Regions from separate parts of the Streptomyces sp. NPDC014656 genome, predicted to be linked through region 2. Evidence: riboswitches for the same ligand, from Rfam matches in the RefSeq annotation. Region 2 holds a riboswitch; the other holds the start of a gene.
What was found. A riboswitch is a leader RNA that binds a small molecule or an ion and turns the genes downstream of it on or off. The one in region 2 is predicted to bind cobalamin.

Region 1 (4,471 bases), on a different contig from region 2:
TGGTCTCGACCCTGCTCACCGTCGTCGCGTACAAGCTCTGGCAGCGCGACCAGCGCGCCCGCCGCGTCCGTGAGGGTGGTGAGGAGCGATGAAGGACGTCAACGTCGTCGCGCTCTGCGTGTTCGTGTTCTTCTTCCTGGCCGTCACGGTCATGGGCTTCCTCGCCGCGAAGTGGCGCAGGGCGGAGAACGAGAACAGCCTCGACGAATGGGGCCTGGGCGGCCGCTCGTTCGGCACCTGGGTCACCTGGTTCCTGCTCGGCGGCGACCTCTACACCGCGTACACCTTCGTCGCCGTCCCGGCGGCGATCTACGCGGCGGGCGCGGCCGGCTTCTTCGCCGTCCCGTACACCATCCTGGTCTACCCGCTCGTCTTCACCTTCCTGCCGCGCCTGTGGTCGGTCTCGCACAAGCACGGCTACGTCACCACCTCCGACTTCGTCCGCGGCCGCTTCGGCTCCAAGGGCCTGTCGCTCGCGGTGGCGGTCACCGGCATCCTCGCCACGATGCCGTACATCGCGCTCCAGCTCGTCGGCATCCAGGCCGTCCTGGACGTGATGGGCGTCGGCGGCGGCGAGAACACCCACTGGTTCGTCAAGGACCTGCCGCTGCTCATCGCCTTCGGCGTGCTGGCCGCGTACACCTACTCCTCGGGCCTGCGCGCCCCCGCGCTCATCGCCTTCGTCAAGGACACCCTGATCTACATCGTCATCGCGGTGGCGATCATCTACATCCCGATCAAGCTGGGCGGCTTCGACGCCATCTTCGACGCGGCGAACGAGAAGTTCACCACCAACAAGGTGGGCGGGCTCGTGCCGGCCGAGGCCGGACAGTGGACGTACGCGACGCTGGCGCTCGGCTCGGCGCTCGCGCTCTTCATGTACCCGCACTCCATCACGGCGACCCTGTCGTCGAAGAGCCGCGAGGTCATCCGCCGCAACACCACGATCCTGCCGCTCTACTCGCTGATGCTGGGCCTGCTCGCGCTGCTCGGCTTCATGGCGATCGCCGCCGGGATCAAGGTCCAGAACGGCCAGCTCGCCATCCCGCAGCTCTTCGAGGACATGTTCCCCGCCTGGTTCGCGGGCGTGGCCTTCGCCGCCATCGGCATCGGCGCGCTGGTGCCGGCCGCGATCATGTCGATCGCCGCCGCCAACCTCTTCACCCGGAACATCTACAAGGACTTCATCAAGCCCGAGGCCACCCCCGAGCAGGAGACCAAGGTCTCCAAGCTGGTCTCCCTCCTGGTGAAGGTCGGCGCCCTCGTCTTCGTCCTCACCATGGACAAGACGGTCGCCATCAACTTCCAGCTCCTCGGCGGCATCTGGATCCTCCAGACCTTCCCGGCCCTGGTCGGCGGCCTCTTCACCCGCTGGTTCCACCGCTGGGCGCTGCTCGCCGGCTGGGCGGTCGGCATGGCGTACGGCACCATCGCCGCGTACAACGTGTCGACGCCGAAGCAGGCGCACTTCGCCGGTTCCTCCGCCGAGATCCCGGGCATCGGGGAGATCGGCTACATCGGCCTCACCGCCTTCCTGCTCAACCTCGCGGTGACGGTGGTCCTCACCTTCGTCCTCAAGGCCGTCAAGGCCCCCGAGGGCGTCGACGAGACCTCTCCGTCGGACTACACGGCCGACGCCGGCGACGCCGGCGTCCGCACCGAGCTGCCGAAGGTCGGCGCCGGCTCCCACTGAGCCGCCGGCAGGCACGCGGTACGAGGGCCCGGGGCGGCGAAAACCCCGGGCCCTCGCCGTGCCCGCCGGGCAGACTGCCGGGCATGGACTTCACGATCAGGGCCGTACGGCCGGACGAGTACGAGGAGGTGGGCGAGCTCACCGCCCGCGCCTACCTCGACGACGGGCACCTCACCTTCGGCGAGGACGACGACTACCTGCCGGTGATGAAGGACGTCGCCCGGCGGGCCGCCGAGGCGGAGGTGCTCGTCGCCGTGGACCCCGGCGGGACCCTGCTCGGCGCGGTCACCTTCACGCCCGGCGGCCGGGAGTGGGCGGACATCGCCCGCCCCGGCGAGGCGGAGTTCCGGCTCCTCGCCGTGGCCCGCGCGGCGCGCGGCCGGGGCGTCGGCGAGGCGCTGGTACGTGCCTGCGTCGACCGGGCCCGGGCCCTCGACGGGTGCGAGCGGCTGGTGCTGTCCACCCAGGACCGGATGACGACCGCCCACCGGATCTACGAGCGGGTGGGCTTCGCCCGGCTGCCCGAGCGGGACTGGAGCCCGGTGCCCGACCTGTCCCCGCTGCTCGCCCTCAGCCTGGAACTCTGACGCCCCGGACCCGTCTTCCGGCCGTCTCACACCCACGAGGGACACAACATGTGGGGGGTGCCGTGATCGGCGCCCCCCACATGTATGCTCGTCCTCGCTGTCGCCGCAGGGGAATCCGGTGCGAATCCGGAACTGTCCCGCAACGGTGTACTTCGTGCGCTTTCGCCACGAAGGGAGTCCGAAGACCTGCCGACGGTGCGCCCGGTCCGTCCGTTCCGGGTGCCGAAGACGTCCGGGCCTCGCGGAATGGGCCGGTGGACGCGGACGGGGCCGCGCGTGCGGCTGCCCGCCCGCCCCTCCCCCGCCGTGGCCCCGGGCCGAGCGAGGGAGAGCCCCCACGTGACCATCGCGCCTGCGGGTCCGTCAGCCGCCGAGGCCGCCGCGATCGAGAGCGACGGCCCCGGGACCGTACTGCTGCGGACCCTGACCGACCTCACCGCCGACCTCGCCGACACCGACCCCGGACGGGTCGCCGCCGCCGCGCTGCGCGGCCGGCACGCCGGTTCGGACGAGGCGGAGCTGCGCGAACTGGCCACCGAGGCCGCGGCCGGGCTCATCTCCGAGGACCCCGCCTACTCCCGCCTCGCCGCCCGTCTCCTGACCCTCACCATCGCCGACGAGGCGGTCTCGCAGGGCGCGGTCTCCTTCTCCGCCTCGGTCGCCACCGGCCACCGCGAGGGCCTGATCGCCGACCGCACCGCGGCCTTCACGGCCCTGCACGCGGACCGGCTCGACGCGCTGGTCGACCCGGCCGCCGACGACCGCTTCGGCTACTTCGGCCTGCGGACGCTCTACTCGCGCTACCTGCTGCGCCACCCGATCACCCGCAAGGTCATCGAGACCCCTCAGCACTTCATGCTCCGCGTCGCCGCCGGCCTCGCCGAGGACGACAGCGTCCGCGCCCTGGACGAGGTCGCGGCGCTGTACGGGCTGATGAGCCGCCTGGACTACCTGCCGTCCTCCCCCACGCTCTTCAACTCCGGCACCCGCCACCCGCAGATGTCCTCCTGCTACCTGCTGGACTCCCCGCAGGACGAGCTGGACTCGATCTACGACCGCTACCACCAGGTCGCGCGGCTGTCGAAGCACGCGGGCGGCATCGGGCTCTCGTACTCCCGCATCCGCTCGCGCGGTTCGCTGATCCGCGGCACCAACGGGCACTCCAACGGCATCGTGCCGTTCCTCAAGACGCTGGACGCCTCCGTCGCCGCCGTGAACCAGGGCGGCCGGCGCAAGGGCGCCGCCGCCGTCTACCTGGAGACCTGGCACGCGGACATCGAGGAGTTCCTGGAGCTCCGCGACAACACCGGCGAGGATGCCCGCCGCACCCACAACCTGAACCTCGCCCACTGGATCCCGGACGAGTTCATGCGCCGGGTGAACGCCGACGCCGAGTGGTCGCTCTTCTCCCCCGCCGACGTCCCCGAGCTGGTCGACCTGTGGGGCGAGGAGTTCGACGCGGCCTACCGCGCGGCCGAGGCGAAGGGGCTGGCCCGCCGGACCATGCCGGCCCGCGACCTGTACGGCCGGATGATGCGGACGCTGGCGCAGACCGGCAACGGCTGGATGACCTTCAAGGACGCCTCCAACCGCACGGCCAACCAGACCGCCGAGCCCGGCACGGTCGTCCACTCCTCCAACCTGTGCACCGAGATCATCGAGGTCACGAACGACGGCGAGACGGCCGTCTGCAACCTCGGCTCGGTCAACCTCGGCGCCTTCGTGGCCGACGGGGACATCGACTGGGACCGGCTCGACGCGACCGTCCGCACGGCCGTCACCTTCCTCGACCGGGTCGTCGACATCAACTTCTACCCGACCGAGCAGGCCGGCCGCTCCAACGCGAAGTGGCGCCCGGTGGGCCTGGGCGCGATGGGCCTCCAGGACGTCTTCTTCAAGCTGCGGCTGCCCTTCGACTCGGCGGAGGCGCGCGCCCTGTCGACGAGGATCGCCGAGCGGATCATGCTCGCCGCGTACGAGGCCTCCGCCGACCTCGCCGAGCGCAACGGCCCGCTGCCGGCCTGGGAGCAGACCCGTACCGCCCGGGGCGTGCTCCACCCCGACCACTACGGCGTCGAGCTGAACTGGCCCGAGCGCTGGGCGGCCCTGCGCTCCCGCGTCGCGTCGACCGGCATGCGCAACAGCCTCCTCCTCGCCATCGCGCCGACCGCGACGATCGCCTCGATCGCCG
Region 2 (4,471 bases):
CTCCTCGGTGAGCCAGTCCTGGTCGTGGCCGCCGGCCTCGATGAGGGCGTAGATCAGCTCGTCGCCGTCGCCGGAGACCAGGCCGGGGAGGTCCTCCTCCGGGCCGAAGTCGTAGCCCTCGGCGATCAGGCGGCGCAGCAGGGAGACGGCGGAGGCGGGGGTGTCGAGACCGACCGCGTTGCCGATGCGGGAGTGCTTGGTGGGGTACGCGGAGAGGACGAGCGCCAGCCGCTTCTCGGCGTTCGGGATGTGCCGCAGGCGGGCGTGGCGGACGGCGATGCCGGCGACGCGGGCGGCGCGCTCGGCGTCGGCGACGTAGGCGGGCAGGCCGTCGGCGTCGATCTCCTTGAAGGAGAACGGGACGGTGATGAGCCGGCCGTCGAACTCGGGGACGGCGACCTGGCTGGCCGCGTCCAGCGGCGACAGGCCCTCGTCGTTCTCCTCCCAGTTCGCCCGCGAGCCGGTGAGGCAGAGCGCCTGGAGGACCGGCACGTCGAGCGCGGCGAGCGCGCCCGCGTCCCAGGACTCCTCGTCGCCGCCGGCCTGGGCGGCGGCCGGCTTGGTGCCGCCGGCGGCGAGGACGGTGGTGACGACGGCGTCGGCGCCGCGCAGGACTGCGAGCAGCTCCTCCTCGGGGGCCCGCAGGGAGGCCACGTACAGCGGGAGGGCGCGGGCGCCGGCGTCCTCGATCGCGTCGCACAGGGCGCCGACGAAGGCGGTGTTCCCGCTCATGTGGTGGGCGCGGTAGTAGAGCACGGCGATCGCCGGGCCCTCGGTGACGCGGGCGGTCCGCTCCAGGGGGCCCCAGGTGGGGGCGGCGGCCGGGGCCTCGAAGCCGTGGCCGGTGAGCAGGACGGTGTCGGAGAGGAAGCGGGCCAGCTGCCCCAGGTTGGCGGGGCCGCCGTGGGCGAGGTAGGCGTGCGCCTCGGTGGCGACGCCGACGGGCACGGTGGAGGCGGCCATCAGCTGGGCGTCGGGGGCCTGTTCGCCGCTGAGGACGACGACCGGCTTCCCGGCGGCGAGGACCGTGTCGAGCCCCTCCTGCCAGGAGCGGACGCCGCCGAGGAGGCGGACGACGACCAGGTCGGTGCCGTCGAGGAGGCCCGGGAGGTCGGCGAGGGGCAGCCGGGAGGGGTTGGCGAAGCGGTACGCGACCGGGCCCTCGGGCGCGGCGGCGTTCGCCGCCCGGGCACTGAGCAGGTCGGTGTCGGAGTGCGACAGCAGCAGGAGCATGGCGAGGCTCAGGCCCTTCCTCGGGGTTTCCGCGCCCCGGGTGGTCGTGGTCGGCGGGGAGTTCCTGGCTCACCCGGGCCGTCGCCGGCTCGGGCTCACAGTGGCGGGACCGCGCCGGATTCTCACCGGGCTTCCTCCCCGGGGTCCTGGGACCCCATGCCGATCTGCATAGTAGAGCGTGCCGTCGGCGGGCCGGAGGGGGCCGGAGAGTCGGCCGGATCACACTCGGTGGCCGCCCGGTTCCCCGTGGGTATGCTCGCCGCCATGCCGCCGACCCCGCCCACCCCGCCCGAACCGGGCGAACCTCGCATACGGGACCGTGGCGACGCGTGCCCGGGGGCGCTCCGGCTGCACGCCGCCGCCGACGGGTTCCTCGCCCGACTCCGCCTGCCCGCAGGGCGCTTGACGCACCATCAGGCACTCGCCCTGGCCGGTGCGGCGGAGGCCCTGGGCGACGGGCGGATCAGCGTCACCTCGCGCGGCAACGCCGAGCTGCGCGGCCTCGCCGAGGGCTGCGGCGCGGAACTCGCCGCCCTCCTCGACGCGGCGGCCCTGCTGCCCTCCCCCACCCACGAGCGGGTCCGCAACATCGTGGCCACCCCCGCCGCCGGAACCGACGGACTCGGCCACGCCGACGTGCAGTTGTGGGCCCGCGCCCTCGACGCGGCGCTCTGCGCCGAGCCCCGCGCGGCGGCCCTCTCCGGCCGCTTCCTCTTCGTCCTCGACGACGGCCGCGGCGACGTCGCCGGCCTCGGCGGCGATGTGACCTTGATCGCAGCACCGGACGGCGCCGCGACCCTCCTCGCCGGCTCCGGGGCCTTCGCCGTGGCCGCCGCCGACGCCGTCCCCGCCGCCCTCGCCTGCGCCCTCGCCTTCCTCGACGCCGCCGAAGCCGCCGGGACCGGCGCGTGGCGCCCGCGCGAGCTCCCCGCCGGGCACCTCCCGGACTGGGCCCGCGCCCTGGCCGGAGCGGGGATCACCGCGGAGCCCGTACCCCTCCTCCCTCCCCCGTCGGCGCCGCCGCCCGCACCCGGCCCGCTCGGCGACCGCGCCCTGCACGTCCTCGCCCCCCTCGGCCGGCTGACCGCCGCCCAGCTGCGGGCCCTCGCCGAAGGCGCGGCCGAGGTCCGGCTCACGCCCTGGCGCGGCGCGGTCGTGGTGGGGGCCGCCGCCGGCCGGCTCCCCGCCCTGGCGGCCCACGGGCTGATCACCGACCCGGCCGACCCCGGCACCGGGGTCACCGCCTGCACCGGCACGCCCGGCTGCGCCAAGTCCCTCGCCGACGTGCGGGCGGACGCGGCGCGCGCGCCCGGCGGCCCGCTGCCCGTGCACTACTCCGGGTGCGAGCGCCGCTGCGGGCACCCGCACGGCGCCCGGATCGAGGTCACCGCCCGGGACTCCGGCACCTACCTGCTGGACGGCGCCCCCGTCCCCCGCACCGCCCTGGCCGAGGCCGTCGCGGCGGCCCGCAAGACATCGACGTCGATGGAGAGCCGATGATGTACGAGTACGAGAAGGACGGCGCCGAGATCTACCGCCGCTCCTTCGCCACGATCCGCGCCGAGGCGGACCTCTCGGGGATGCCCGACGACGTCGCCACGGTCGCCGTCCGCATGATCCACGCCTGCGGCATGACCGACCTCGTCCGGGACCTCGCGTACTCCCCCGGGGTCGTCGCGCACGCCCGCGCCGCGCTCCGGGCCGGCGCCCCCGTCCTCTGCGACGCGCAGATGGTCGCCTCCGGCGTCACCCGCAAGCGGCTGCCCGCCGACAACGAGGTGCTGTGCGCGCTCTCCGACCCGGCCGTGCCCGCCCTCGCCGCCGAGCTGGGCACCACCCGCTCCGCCGCCGCCCTCGAACTGTGGCGCGACCGCCTCGAAGGCTCGGTCGTCGCCATCGGCAACGCCCCCACCGCCCTCTTCCACCTCCTGGAGATGATCGCCAAGGGCGCGCCGAAGCCGGCCGCCGTCCTCGGCATCCCCGTCGGCTTCATCGGCGCCGCCGAGTCCAAGGACGCCCTCGCCGCCAACGGGCTCGGCCTCGACTACCTGGTGGTCCGCGGCCGACGCGGCGGCAGCGCCATGACCGCCGCCGCCCTCAACGCCCTCGCGCACGAACCGGAGATCCAGGCATGAGCACCGCCACCGGAAAGCTGTACGGCGTCGGGCTCGGCCCCGGCGACCCGGACCTCCTCACCCTCGCCGCCGTGAAGGCCATCGCCGAGGCCGACGTGATCGCCTACCACTCGGCCCGCCACGGCCGCTCGATAGCGCGCTCCATCGCCGCCGGGCACCTGCGCGAGGACCACATCGAGGAGCGGCTGATGTACCCGCTCACCGTGGAGACCACCGACCACCCCGGCGGCTACCGGGGCGCGCTCGACGACTTCTACGAGGAGGCCTCGGCCCGGCTCGCCGCCCACCTCGACGCGGGCCGCACGGTCGCCGTCCTCGCCGAGGGCGACCCGCTGTTCTACGGCTCCTACCAGCACATGCACAAGCGCCTCGCCGACCGGTACGACACCACCGTCATCCCCGGCGTCACCTCCGTCAGCGCCGCCGCCGCCCGGCTCGGCGAGCCGCTGTGCGAGGCCGAGGAGGTCCTCACGGTCATCCCCGGCACCCTGCCGGAGGACGAGCTCGCGGCCCGCCTCGCGGGCACCGACTCGGCGGTCGTGATGAAGCTCGGCCGCACCTTCCCGACCGTGCGGCGCGCCCTGGAGCGGGCCGGCCGGCTGGAGGACGCGCGCTACGTGGAGCGGGCTTTCATGGCGGGCGAGCGGACGGAGCACCTGGCGGACGTCGACCCGTCGACGGTCCCGTACTTCTCCGTCGCCGTCCTGCCCTCCCGCATCGACCGCGCGAACCCCGTACGGGAGACGGGCGACGTCACCGTCGTCGGCACCGGCCCCGCCGGCGCACCCTGGCTGACCCCCGAGTCGCGCGGCGCCCTCGTCAACGCCGACGTCCTCGTCGGCTACACCACCTACCTCGACCGGGTGCCGGTGCTGCGCCCCGGCCAGATCCGGCACGGCTCCGACAACAAGGTCGAGTCGGAGCGCGCCGAGTTCGCCCTCGACCTGGCCCGCCGCGGCCACCGGGTCGCGGTCGTCTCCGGCGGCGACCCGGGCGTCTTCGCCATGGCCACCGCCGTCCTGGAGGTCGCCTGCGAGCCGGAGTACGCGGACGTGCCCGTACGGGTCCTCCCGGGGGTGACCGCCGCCAACGCGGCCGCCGCC

Region 1: linked by a shared signal. The riboswitch ahead of ACF1ED_RS05250 (ribonucleoside-diphosphate reductase subunit alpha) and the one ahead of cobN (cobaltochelatase subunit CobN) in region 2 are both predicted to bind cobalamin.

The regions. Positions count from the first base shown of each region.
Region 1 covers NZ_JBIBZN010000002.1:315,593-320,063, forward strand. Annotated here, with positions in the region: gene ACF1ED_RS05235 (DUF3311 domain-containing protein) at 1-92, shown strand, start outside; gene mctP (monocarboxylate uptake permease MctP) at 89-1,693, shown strand; gene ACF1ED_RS05245 (GNAT family N-acetyltransferase) at 1,777-2,280, shown strand; cobalamin riboswitch at 2,331-2,489, shown strand; gene ACF1ED_RS05250 (ribonucleoside-diphosphate reductase subunit alpha) at 2,620-4,471, shown strand, end outside.
Region 2 covers NZ_JBIBZN010000013.1:160,142-164,612, reverse strand. Annotated here, with positions in the region: gene cobN (cobaltochelatase subunit CobN) at 1-1,233, opposite strand, end outside; cobalamin riboswitch at 1,272-1,406, opposite strand; gene ACF1ED_RS27175 (cobalamin biosynthesis protein CobG) at 1,486-2,733, shown strand; gene ACF1ED_RS27170 (precorrin-8X methylmutase) at 2,733-3,368, shown strand; gene ACF1ED_RS27165 (precorrin-2 C(20)-methyltransferase) at 3,365-4,471, shown strand, end outside.